Regions from separate parts of the Paenibacillus sp. EPM92 genome, predicted to be linked through region 3. Evidence: riboswitches for the same ligand, from Rfam matches in the RefSeq annotation. Region 3 holds a riboswitch; each other region holds the start of a gene.
What was found. Region 3 has a riboswitch for cobalamin ahead of JMF85_RS16210 (5-methyltetrahydropteroyltriglutamate--homocysteine S-methyltransferase). Riboswitches for the same ligand answer to the same signal wherever they lie in the genome.
Positions count from the first base shown of each region.

Region 1 (4,346 bases), on a different contig from region 3:
AATTTGAATCGCCGCCGTTCCGACCTGAATCGTCTTGGAATCCTTGACGATCTTCGGCGCAAGCCCGTCTTGATAGCCTGTTACAACCGCTTGATAGGTGCCGCCGGGCAAGCCGGACGGGAACAACGCGTATCCGTTTGCGTCCGTCTCCACCTTACGTCCGCCCAATTCTACATAAACGCTGGCGGCAACCGTGACGACCTCGTCCCTTGTAACGTCATAATCCCATACCGACCGATAGACCTGAACCGTTACTGCCTGGCCTTCAACCGGCATCGCCGGCTCCACCTTAATCGAATCCACCAATGCGGTACTTATGCCTGTATAGTACAAATAAATGTCATCGCCGTTACGCAGGGAGTAGTCAGCCATGCCCAGGTTATTCGTGCGGGCATAATCCCAGGAGCCCTGGCGTTTGACATTGTACCACCACCAGGTGCTGTAGTCGCTTTTACCGGAAATTCCGTTGATCGTATGAATGAAATGGCCGTCGCTCTCTTGAAAAGGAACCCCCTGCGCATGCAGCACTTGAGCCACAGCCTCATAGGCAGTCCCCGCAACGGCGGAGCCTTCGGCGATCGTACCGGCGGGGCCTTCCACATGAACCGTCACGCGAGCTGCGGCAGGCGCTCCGCCCCCTGTGGTCAGGATCGCCTCATACGATCCGCTGTCACCGTTGACAGCCGTATGGAAGGCCGCCAGCGCCACAAGCGATTGCACCGTGGCCCATCCGTCGGAAGAACCGCCGGCCACATGGGCAAATCCGCCGTCGCCTTGCCGGTAACCGAATAAATAGGTAAGCGGGTTGCCGTTCGCCTTCGCGAAGCCTGAACTGCGCGCGTCGAGTCCGGCAGCGGACAACGCGAGAATGACCTGTGCGGTGCTTTCCGCATTTTCCCCATACTCCGAAAATCCGCCGTTCGCTAATTGCTGCGAGGACAGCCATTGAATGCCGCGGTCCATCGCCGGCCGGACACCGGTGTGCGCGGTATGAGCGGCCAGGGCGTTCACAGCAGACGCTGTAATGTCGATGCTGCTCGGCCCTCCGGCCCCAAGCGGCCATCCGCCGTCCGCATTTTGCTGCGCGAGCAGCCATGCCACGATTTTATCGGGATTCCACTTCGCGGTTAACGGAATGTGATAAGCATCGCCGCTCAAGGCCAGCAGCGCATAAATCGCGCCGTTCGTTCCCTGGGCAGTCAGCACATCGCTGTTATAAATGCCCTCAATAAGATTGTACGAACTCGACCCGGCCGCGATCTGCTCGGGGTTTCCTCCGGCCGACTTTACGCCTAACGCAATCCGGGCATAGTCCGTTACCTTGCTGTAACGTCCGCCGTTCTGCTGAAGCTGCTCGCGGACGGATGATAAATACGAAGCCGGCACCTGCTTCCCGGCTGCAGCCAGCGCATAAGCATCCCAATCGGAAAGCGCGCCTCCATTCGCATCCAGGATGTAGCCGGCCGCATCGTCTATAGCCTGAGGAACCGTGACAAGCCCTCTCCCCGCTCCATCCGCATACGCAGGCGCCAGCCCGCCAAGCATGGATATGAGCAAGCACCAGCTTAGCAGGACCATGCTTATCTTGTTGATCCATCTGTTACTCTTCATCTGTTGTCCTATTCCCCTCTCTTGAAACTGACCTTCCTTAAACTAAAAAAGCACCCCTTCTCTATGAAGGGATGCCGATACGCATGAACCTGCAGGCAATATTACGTTCCTGACGGATTGCCGTTCCCCCTTCTCCTAATTTCGCGTAGGCGACGGTGTTCTCGGGTTAGACAGATATCCTGACTTGCGGATCGAAGCCGGACTTCCGTCATCCCAACCGCCCCCCCTAAACCAACTGAAGGACAGTGACATCATGGAAGCCGCTCCCCGCTTACAGTGGCGCGACCGTGCCGGATTCTCACCGGACTTCCCTGTTCGCCGAACGCCGGCATGGCTAGCCTCCCGTTCGACATCTACCCGAGCAAATGATTCAATTATGTACAAAGAATAACACGATCCCCAAGCATCGTCCAACTATTTCTTGCGGGCCAACCGCCCGCGGTCCTGACGCGGGGCCTCATCCCGCCGTACGCTTCGATCCACTCGCTTACAGCGGGCGGCTTCAGGATTCCATCACAAACCGGCCGGTAATTTTCTGCAGATTTCCGGAAATGCTTTTGAGCAAATCCGCTTGCTGCGCAATAAGCTCGGTAGCCATGTGATGCCGTTCTCCGCTGCTCGCCATCGCTTGGGCGGACGCAGTGAACTGTTGAGAAATATCCCGAATCGCCTGCATGCTGCTTTCCATCGAATGAAGCCCAAGCTGAATTTCACGCATCTCCGCAGAATGCGCGGACGCTTGCTCCGCAGTCAGGCGGCACTTGTCGGCCACAAGGCGAATCATATCGCTCAATTGGCCAATCCTTCGGATTCCCCGTTCTACGGCAAGCCGTTCCGCTTTCACCGCATCCGCGGCTTCTTTCGATTTCAGCGCCATATTGTGCGTCAGCCCGATCGCGCGTTCCGCTACCTCATTGGATGTAACGGCAAGCTTCCTCACTTCGCCGGCAACGACCCCGAATCCTCTGCCTTCTTCGCCGGCCCTCGCAGCCTCAATCGCGGCGTTCAGCGCGAGCAGGTTCGTCTGTTCGGCAATTTCACGCATGTACAAGATGAACTCTCTCATTTCTTGCAATTGCCGCTCCAGCTCTTCCATCGAGCTCACGCTCCGCTTGCTCGTTTCCTGCAGGTCATTCATGTCATTGCGCAATTCCAGCGTCTTCTCCAGCCCGGCATGCGACGATGTCCGGGCCTCCTCGGATATCTTGCCCGAAAGCTCCATGTCTTGACCGGCCCGGCTGACTCTGTCGTGAATCTGCTGCATCCGGCTGCCGTTAAGTTCGATGAGCTGCAGCTGGTCATTCGCTCCCGCGCTCACTTCCTGCATGCTCGCTACCAGCTGCTCAGCCGAAGACAGCAGCTGCCGAATTTCGTCGGCCTGCTCGGACCCGATCTTATTCACGGTGGAGGAAGCCTCCTTCATGTCGGACAAGATCGCTCTCATCCCTATCACAATTTTGTTGATCTCAAACGAAACTTGTCCGAGCTCATTGCGCCTGGAGCCTGCCGCAGCGGGCATCAGCTTGCCGGAAGAAATGGCTTTCATGCGGCCCATCCAGCTCTTCAAGCTTTGAAGCACCGTTCGATGAAAATACAAGCCCGTCCCGGCGAACGCCGCCAGCACAAGAAGGCCCGCCCCGGCGCGTTCCCCCCACGAATCGGCCAGCCCGAGGCCGCCTAAAGCAATCAGCAATGGAATACTGTAAACGGTGTACCAGGTTGCCTGAAAAGATAAGGATTGCACGATCACACCCAGCCGCAAATTATAAGGCGAAGCTCCCGCCCCCGGAATGTTCACAGGAGTCGAAACATCCAATATAACCTCACCGGTGTTACGGTGGTAAATTTGAGCTAACGGCTTGTCCGTTTGCGCAGCCGCCAAGCCAACGACATCATTGAAGACCGTCCCCTCGCGCAGCCGGTTTGTATGCAGAACGGATAGTCCGTGATGCTCGACGACCAGGAAGTATTCATCATTTTGAAGCAACTGGTCCAATAATACCCGAATATCCTCTGACCGTTCGGACCATGCGTGTCCTTCCAAGAGCTTGCCGATCTCTACAGCGGCGGATTGCACTTTGGCTATTGCGCGGTTTTCCAGTTGTTTAGGTATGTTCATGTCGAAAGCCCCCTTAGAATTAATGTAAGCGCTTTAATAAAACTTTACATGGATTTGAGCTTTCTGTGATAGCTCTGTGCGTGAAGTGTTAAATTAAAAGCATGAAATGTTAAAAACCAGCAGTGAACGGCTTGTCTTCCGGGCTCGCTTACATGCTGCACCCGGCATGATCTTTCAAAAGAAAAAGAGGCCCGTCCGGACTCCTTTCACCCTTCAATTGGAATAATAAGGTGTCCCCGGTTCATGCTCAGCTGCACGAAGGGCATAGCGTTATTTTTCATGTGGCCAATTTCCCTTATCTCAAGCTAGTTTTCATCACTTCCGTATTAAATTGAGTTATGGTGCGGGTATTCGTGTACACTATGCTTCCAAGACCTGTTCAAATCCAATATTATGACAAACTGTTGAAGGAATTATTTTACAGAAGGATTCCTTCTCCGAAGTGTCGAATCATGTAAATTTCGCAGTTTAAATCGCATTCAGGAGGGTACAAAATGAAAAAGAACTTCGCACTGCTACTTGCGGCCATGCTGGTCATGGTTGCGGTTCTAGGGGCTTGCGGCAAAAAAGAAGAAGCTCCCCAGGCGGCGGGCTCCGCATCAAAGGCGGAAGTCAA
Region 1 covers NZ_BCPS01000109.1:51,294-55,639, forward strand. Annotated here, with positions in the region: gene JMF85_RS27120 (S-layer homology domain-containing protein) at 1-1,611, opposite strand, end outside; cobalamin riboswitch at 1,764-1,983, opposite strand; gene JMF85_RS27125 (methyl-accepting chemotaxis protein) at 2,114-3,730, opposite strand; gene JMF85_RS27130 (ABC transporter substrate-binding protein) at 4,225-4,346, shown strand, end outside.
Region 1: it holds a riboswitch for cobalamin, as region 3 does, so the genes downstream of both, JMF85_RS27120 (S-layer homology domain-containing protein) here and JMF85_RS16210 (5-methyltetrahydropteroyltriglutamate--homocysteine S-methyltransferase) in region 3, are expected to answer to the same signal.

Region 2 (4,346 bases), on a different contig from region 3:
CAACCGGCGGCAGCGCATCCTGCTGCAGCACCGCGACCTGCCGGGCCAGCGCTTTACGCGAGTACTCGCCGACCGGCTTGCCCGAAAGCTTCACCGTCCCGCCGTCTATCGGCTCGACGCCGGCCATAGCCTGCAGCAGCGTCGATTTGCCGCCGCCGTTCGGACCGAGAATGCCAAACCATTCCCCCGGCTCCACCTGAAAGTCGATGCCGTTCAGAACTGTCCGCGCGCCGTACCGCTTCACCACCCGTTCCATCGCAACCTCGATCATGGCAAGTCCCCCTTCGCCGCATTCGCCAATCTCCGCCTAACCGCCGTCCAGCCTCCTCCTTCGTTTCCTAGCGTCCCCTTACCGTTTCCCTGCTGCGCTCACACCGCTTGGTCCCGAATGATGCGCTTTCGTCGTCGCAACAAATAAGCGAAGAACGGCGCGCCCATGAATGCGGTCACCACGCCTAGCGGAATCTCCGTCGGACTAAGCAGCGTGCGCGCAAGCGTATCCGCGAGCAGCACGTAGATGGCGCCGCCTATCACCGATAACGGCAGCAGCAGGCGGTAATCCGGCCCGGCGATCAGCCGCAGCAAGTGCGGCACGAGCAGTCCGACGAACGCGATCACGCCGGAGACGGATACGGCCGCCGCCGTAATTAACGTGGAAGCGATCAATACGATCAGCTTGGTGCGCTCGATGTTGACGCCTAAGTATGCCGCTTGCCGCTCGCCTAGCGCGAATACGTTCATGGCCCGGCCGTAACCGGTCAGCACCGCTACGCCAATTACCAGGTAAGGCAGCAATATCAACGTATACGACCAACCGCGAAGCGCCAAGCTGCCCATCAGCCAGAATATAATTTCATTGATGACCTGCTTCGACATCGAGACCATCAGCGAGACTAGGGCCGACAAAAACGCCTGCATCACCACACCCGATAAAATCACCGTTTCGATCCGCAGCTTGCCGTCCGCTCTCGCCAGCATCAGCACGACCGCAAGCGTTAGCGTTCCTGTACCGAAGGCGACCGCCGGAACGCTCCATTCGCCGAATACATACTGCAAGCCGAATAAGATAAGAAAGGAAGCGCCGACCGACGCGCCCGAGGAAACGCCGAGCGTGTACGGATCGGCCAGCGGATTGCGCAGCACCCCTTGGAAAGCGGCGCCAGCCAGTCCCAAGGCCGCTCCGACGAGCATCCCGAGCACGACGCGAGGCAGCCTGACCTTCCACACGATTTGCTCCGAAGACGTTTGCCAATCTACCGTTAAGCGCCCCTCCATGCCAGGCAGGTGATGCAGCAATATTTTCCAGACGTGCACGAAAGGCACCTGCACCGAGCCGACCGATAATGAGACGGTTGCGGCTAACAGAAGCAAGACAAGGCAAGGTCCGCCCCATAGCATCAGCTTCCGCTTCATTAGTTCACCAGTTCCGGATAAATCCCTTTGGCGATTTCCTTCAAGCCTTCCGTAATTCGCGGACCCGGACGGCTTGTCGTATCTTTATCGATGCCGGCCAGCTTGTTTCCTTTCACCGCTTCGAGCTGATCCCAGCCGCTGCGCTCGCGAATGATTTGGTCGAGCGTTTTTTTCGACTTGTCGTCGATCAAATTTTTCGGATACAAAATGACCTGCGGGTTTGCGGCGATGACTTTCTCTTCGCTCAGCTTGACGTACCCTTTCTCCGATGCGTATACGTTGATCCCGCCTGCCGTCTCGATCAGTTCGCTCAAAAACTCGCCCGAACCGACGGTATAGCCCGGGGAAAATTCGATGAACACTTTTTTCCTCTGCTCCGGCTTTACTGATTTTACAGCGTCGACCACGCTTTGCCGATCCGCTTTCATTTGCTCGACGAGCTTCCGGGCTTCTTCTTGGCGATCGAAAATTTCGCCCATTCTCTCAATGTTCGCCAGGACGTCGTCCATCGTTTTCGGCTGTACCTGATACAGATTGATCTTCAGCTCGCGCAGCTTGTCCACCGTCGGCGCTTTCATGGAAACGCCGGTCAGAACAAAATCGGCGCCCGCTCCGATCAGCGCTTCTTCGTTCGGCTTCGTGATGCTGCCGAGCTTCGGCTTCGTCGCAGCTTCCGCCGGGTAATCGCAATAATCCGAGACGCCGACGATTTTACTCCCGAGTCCGAGCGCAAACAAGATCTCCGTTTCGCTCGGTGACGTCGAAGCGATCCGCTCCGGCGCTTTCTCAAACACGAATTCCTTGCCTGTCGCATCCTGCACCTTCAGCGGGTATGTCGTCCGCTTCGCTTGCTCCGTTCCTTCCTGCTGGCTGCTCTGCGCTTTCGGCGGGTCGACGAGCTGACCTTGGTTCGGCGCGGTCGCCTTACTGCCGCAAGCAGCCAATGCGGCCGCAAGCGCTAAGCTGACGACGGCCGTCGTCAGCTTTCGCAAGTGTCGTTTCGTGCTGGTATTCATCATCTTTTCTCTCCTTCATTCATCATTGGCTAGAACGTTCCCTTGACTGAACATACAAAAAAACCTCCGCCTGCGGACGCGAATCCGGAGCAGAGGGCATGTTTCAGACCCGATCCCGGGTCGTAAAGACCTGGGGCCGGAGCAAACCGCCGCTGCGCTCCTTTTCCGCGAAAGGAACAAGCGTATGAAGTTCGGGCAGGTTTCCTGGCTTCCGGGCTCCTTTCGGCGCTTTCTCGCCTTCCCAACCGGCAATTGCCGGCAAGTGGCTATCAGAGAGAGCTTATCGCCCGGTTACAGTGGCGGGACCGCGCCGGAATCGCACCGGCTTCCCTTTTAACCTGCGAACCAGCGGCTTTCGCCGCCCGCAGGCACCCGAACCTTTATTTAGAACAACGCCGCTTATTGCCCAATCGTTCAGGACAACGGCTATTTTTGCGCAATGTGCTTCATCACTTGCTTCGCTTTTTCAATATCCGGCGCATTTTGCGGAATGAACGCGTACAAGTCTTGGCCGCCCAGGCCCAGATCGGCGAACCATGTCGTCTTCTCGACCGGGATGCCGAATAAGTGCTTTTCGAGCTTGCCGTCCGGATTCCCGTCCACCGGCAGTTCCAGCACTCCGTCCGGGAAGTCTTCCGCCTTCGCCAATTCGTCGAGCGGCACGTATCCACCCTGCTTACCCAAGCCCCGGAATTGATCGCCGGGAAGGATGAGAATACCGTTACCGGCCGCCGCAACCTCAATGATCATCTTCTCGAGCGAAAACATCGGGGAGACCGCGACTGCCACCGTTGGGGCTTCTCCCACTTTAGACACAAGGGCCGCTTCAAGCTTCTCCGCCGCACCGCCCGGCATGCTTGTCGATGACATGATAAAAATCGGCACGTCCGCTTTCGTTCCTCCGCCGCCGCATCCGGCCAGAAGCATAAGGACCAACGCGATGACCAGCCAGCTTCCTTTCCTCAAATCCTTTTCCTCCCATTTGCCGCGTTGCATCAAAACATTCATCTGCTAGGTCTCTATCGACCTATCTTACCATACCCGAAAGGCTTGTATCAAAATATAAGGAATAACGAAAAGAAGCCGTTCAGGAACGGCTTCCACGATGACGATTCATATATTCATTAATTTTAATGTCCAGTTCCATGCTAATCTCGACGACTCGAGGGGAAGTTAACGTATTCCCGCTTTGGACTAACGATTCCAGCTCTTGTCGCAGACGGTAAATTTCATCTTCTAAAGACGTTGCGGATGAGTTTGTTTTCCGTTTACCAAAAATCCACTTGGCATTGCGATCGTTCTCTTGAATCCATACGACGTTCAAATACTGCCGAAGCCGATATTCCGGAAATGCCATCGTTCATCCCTCCCGTTCCCGATCTTTAGACCTATGGATAACAGCTTCATAAAGGATTTATCTATGAAACTTCCATACATCTAACATACCAGTTTTGGAGAAACTTGAAAATGACTATTTTTGTCGAACCTACAACTTTTTCATGAAATTTCCTATTCGATCGATCGCTTCCGTCAATTGACTGACCGAATAGGCGTAGGAACAGCGTAAAAAACCTTCGCCGCCCAGTCCGAACGCAGATCCGGGCACCGCCGCGACCTTCCCCTCGAATAAAAGGCGCTGCGCAAATTCCTCCGAGGTAAGGCCGGTCGCTTGAATCGAAGGAAACGCATAAAACGCTCCTTGCGGCTCATGGCACGGCAAACCGATCTGGCTGAAACCATGCACAACTAACCGCCTGCGCTGATTGTACGACTCCACCATCCGGTCCTTCTCCTCCAGCCCGTGCCGAAGCGCTTCGATGGCCGCCACTTGGCCCATTGACGGCGCGCACATGACGGTGTATTGATGGATTTTCAGCATGGCCGCAATCAAATCGCGGTGTCCGCAAGCATACCCCA
Region 2 covers NZ_BCPS01000103.1:82,014-86,359, forward strand. Annotated here, with positions in the region: gene JMF85_RS25825 (ABC transporter ATP-binding protein) at 1-271, opposite strand, end outside; gene JMF85_RS25830 (FecCD family ABC transporter permease) at 370-1,413, opposite strand; gene JMF85_RS25835 (ABC transporter substrate-binding protein) at 1,413-2,432, opposite strand; cobalamin riboswitch at 2,607-2,820, opposite strand; gene JMF85_RS25840 (hypothetical protein) at 2,856-3,395, opposite strand; gene JMF85_RS25845 (aspartyl-phosphate phosphatase Spo0E family protein) at 3,517-3,786, opposite strand; gene JMF85_RS25850 (aminotransferase class I/II-fold pyridoxal phosphate-dependent enzyme) at 3,916-4,346, opposite strand, start outside.
Region 2: it holds a riboswitch for cobalamin, as region 3 does, so the genes downstream of both, JMF85_RS25835 (ABC transporter substrate-binding protein) here and JMF85_RS16210 (5-methyltetrahydropteroyltriglutamate--homocysteine S-methyltransferase) in region 3, are expected to answer to the same signal.

Region 3 (4,346 bases):
CCGTCCGCCTGCTGTGCATTCAAGATTTCCCGGTGATACAGCTCTCTGTGGTTGGGCATTAGCTCCCATTCCATCTCATCGCCAACAATAACTTTGGTTTCATTTCCCGTGATCATGTGATGTCCTCCTCAACGATAGATAGCCGAATTGTCCGTTTAGAAATGCTCCAACGCTTTCAGCACCCGGGAAGAGTCGGATACACTGCCGAAAACCCCACCCTGCATCGTTACCATTTTGAGAGCCGCCTGATGATTGCCGATATCCGTCGCCCCGGTGCAATCTTCCAAAATCAAACATTCATACCCTCTGTCGTTCGCTTCCCGCATCGTCGTATGCACACATACGTCGGTGGTAATGCCAGTTAAAATCAAATGTGTAATGCCTTTGTTTTTCAAAATCAAATCCAGGTCCGTCGCATAAAAACTTCCTTTGCCGGGCTTGTCGATCACCGGTTCCCCTTCCAAAGGCTTTAGTTCTTCAATAATGTTCCAGCCCGGCTCCCCCCGAACAAGAATACGGCCCGCGGGCCCGGGAGAACCGATCTCCGCACCAATCTGTTTACTTCGCCATCTTTTGTTCGCAGGAAGATCGGAGAGATCGGGCTTATGCCCTTCCCGCGTATGAATGACCGTAAAACCTGGAATTTTCCGTACCCTCTCCAACAGCGCTTGAATAGGCTGAATGGCTCTTGCCGTCAAGGAAATGTCATAGCCCATCCGATCCACATACCCCCCTTTTCCACAAAAATCGATTTGCATATCGATGATGACAAGCGCCGTTTTCTCCGGCACAATCTTCCCGTCAAACGGCCAGTTGTACGGGTTCGCTTCCACTTGCATAAAATCACATCCCTTTCTCCCTGCTTAAACGATGATATATAACTTAACAAATGTTTGGGAAAAGGTTGTTATTGTATGATCCCCGTCCCTTATTGTTATATTATATGACGTAAAAAACCTGATTTCATTATCATCATTCAACAATTAATGGGGATTTTTATTGTGTCTTTTTAACAAAAAACGATTGATTATAAATATTGTGTCATTTTTTATTACATTGAAATCGTTTGTAAAATCATATGTGCAAAAAAAATAGACCTTTTTCCGGATATTCCGGAATAGAGTCTACTGCTTGTTTTTAACGCTTTCCTGACTAAAAAAGAGGGACCCTAGTCCCTCTTTCCGGTTAAAGATTGATTCAAAATTTGCATTTTTTCAATTTGATCTTTCGTTTCCTTCGTCCCTAGAGCGTGAATTTTTCGATAGATTTCTTGTAAGGCCATATCGTATCCGACGTTGGCCTGGTCGTAATGATAAGGAATGCCTGCCGCATGCGCTCTCCAAAAAGTGTCTATCTCGAAATCTTCCTCGACTTCAAACAACTCCTGAAGCTGCTTAATTTCTTCGTCGGTTGCCTCGATTTCTAATTCATAGGCGGCATCGCCTTGATTAGACATGATCGACCTGGATTGAACCGATACATAATACTTATTTCTCTCCATGTTAGTCCTCCGCGTTAATAAAAATAATACATCCAAATAGCGGCTCCGATCGCAAGAACAATCGGAAACAGCACATAAGCTATCATCATGGGGTTAGCGATGAAGTAATGCTTGACTGAAGTGGGATTCACTCCTTTATCCATTTCTTTGGTTCGCTGCCTCCGGATCAATACAATGGAAGCGATCAAAGAAATAACGATGATCAAGTAAGCCAAAGAAAGCAAAATTTTCAACATCGCATTATCGGACTCCTTAATTTAAAATTATTGTTATTTATTTTTCGTTAAAGAGATAAAAATTATGATTGACGGTTGACTCCTCAACCGGACTATTATTTGGAAAAAAATAAAAAACCTTGATTTCTCAAGGTTTTGTCACACCATTCCCGTATTAATTCCAAACGTCTTGTGCAATATTAACGACAAGACGTATTTTGTCCCACTGCTCCTCTTCCGTGAGAAGATTGCCTTCTTCCGTTGAAGCAAAACCGCATTGGGGGCTTAAGCAGAGCTGATCCAAGCTTACATACTGGGCAGCTTCATGAATTCTTGCTTTGATACGCTCCGGATTTTCCAGTTCACCGAATTTGGACGTGATTAATCCTAATACAAGTTGGATATCCTTTCTATTTACATGACGTAAAGGTTCAAATCCGCCGGATCGCTCATCATCAAATTCTAAAAACAGTCCGTCTACCTTGAGTTTGCCAAAAATAAATTCGGATACGCGATCATACCCGCCACTGGCCACATAAGTAGATTTAAAATTGCCCCTGCATATGTGCATCGTAATCTTCATATCTTCCGGCTTATTGGCTATCGATTCGTTAATAGCCCTGGTGAACAGCTGTGCTAATTGTTCCGCAGAAAAGCCTCTTGCCGCAATTTGTTCCTGACCTTTCTCGGAGAAAAATACGGACCACGAGGTATCATCCAATTGTAAATAGCGGCAACCGGCATCGTAGAAAGCCTGAATCGCTTTTTGATAAGCTGTGATCAAATCATTAAAAAATTCATCATAATTCGGATAAACGTCTTCTTCAATATGCCCTCTAAAAAATAACATGTTCGGACTAGGAATTGTAAATTTAGCAACATGATTGCCTGCAATTTGATGAAGGAATTTATAATCCTCGATCATAGGATGGTTATGAAAATCTACTTTACCTGTTACTTTCACTCCGTGAGCTTTGGTTTGAACACCCTGAAATTGAATCCCTTGCTCCGTTTCATAGAGCTCAACACCAACAAGCTGCGATAGAAAATCGAAATGCCACCAAGCGCGTCGAAACTCACCGTCCGTCACAGCGGCCAAGCCCAATTTTTTTTGCATGTCAACAAGCCGGACGATTTCTTCATCTTCAATGATACGCAATTGCTCTGCTGTAATTTCCCCATTTTGCTTTTGTAAACGCGCTTGTTTAAGTCGCTCCGGTCTTAAAAAACTACCTACATGATCTGCCCGGAATGGTCCTTTAGCCAGTACTGCCGTCATTTTGCACATCTCCTCTTCTAAAATAGGATGTAGTGAAGCCGGATTCACTCCACATAGGATGATCCAAATGAAAAACCATGCAAAAAAGACATCTTCACCTCAACAAAAAGAAGGAAAAGATGCCTATGATTGCATGCGAACAAGCAGCGGCCCGTCATTAACACTTTCCTATCTTCCGTAGGTTGAAGCAGTGTTGTCAGAACAGGCAGGTCTCCTGGCTCCGGAATTCACATCATCAGCGGCCTTCCCGATCCACGTTTATCAAGATCAGTGGCAGTATAGCTGAGACTCCTCCGTTACAGTGGCGGGACCGCGTCGGCTTTGCACCGGACTTCCCTATTAAGCTTTAGCTATAGCTAGAGCACCTTGTTCCCACAGGTTTTCAGTTGTAATTAATTAAGATCTTATCCTATTATCCTGTTTATATCAAGTTAGAATATAGCACAGCGATGCTTTATTACATGACTTATGTGGTTGTTCATCTAGCATGCGCTCGCGGCAGATCAGGGAGCTCATTCACCGAAATAACTTCATCGGTTTTCTTTTGGGGCTTCTGCCAATATTGATCGCTACCTGGCAGATCATCGAACCATGCCGCATCTTCAGGGCAATCCAACACCATGAACTTGCCGTATTCGTTATCCCGCGACTGGTGATATTTCAGATAGGCCTTTCCGTTATCAATAGCCAGAATTTCGATTTTGCCGGAGGTGTGACTCATGGATAGACGCACCCTTTTACCTAAGCCTGAAGTGCGCGCCTTGGCTTCTTCCACGATTCGGTACACTTGCTGCAGCGGCAGAACGAACTCGCGATTGCCGGCCACCGGACGATTGACGAAGAAATAATAGGGGGTTACGCCGGCCCATGACAGCTTATCCAGCAGCTCTGCCAATCGTTCGGGGTTATCGTTGATCCCTCTAAGAATAGGCGTCTGATTGACAACAATAGCGCCGGCTTGATGAAGAGCTTCAAAGCCTTTCTTGGCTTCGGCGGTAATCTCGCGAGGATGATTGATATGCGCCATCACATAAATCCGCTGGTTTACGCTTGAATGACGGCGGATGACTTCCAGCAATCGTTCGTCTTCATAAATCCGCATCGGATTAAAAACAGGTATTTTCGAACCGAGCCGTATAACTTTAACATGGTCGATTTCTCTTAACCGGCTCAGGATGCTTTCCAATTTGGCTGTTGCCAGAATCAAGCTATCTCCTCCGGTAAGCAGCACGTTGTTAATTTCCGGATGACTCGCAATGTAGGCTAGACCGGGATCCATATCTTTCGTCGCTTCATGAACGTCATTGCGAAAGAGTCGCTTCCGGAAACAATATCGGCAGTATGCACCGCA
Region 3 covers NZ_BCPS01000069.1:39,129-43,474, reverse strand. Annotated here, with positions in the region: gene JMF85_RS16230 (cupin domain-containing protein) at 1-116, opposite strand, end outside; gene biuH (biuret amidohydrolase) at 156-839, opposite strand; gene JMF85_RS16220 (hypothetical protein) at 1,169-1,501, opposite strand; gene JMF85_RS16215 (hypothetical protein) at 1,516-1,737, opposite strand; gene JMF85_RS16210 (5-methyltetrahydropteroyltriglutamate--homocysteine S-methyltransferase) at 1,892-2,995, opposite strand; cobalamin riboswitch at 3,183-3,380, opposite strand; gene JMF85_RS16205 (KamA family radical SAM protein) at 3,474-4,346, opposite strand, start outside.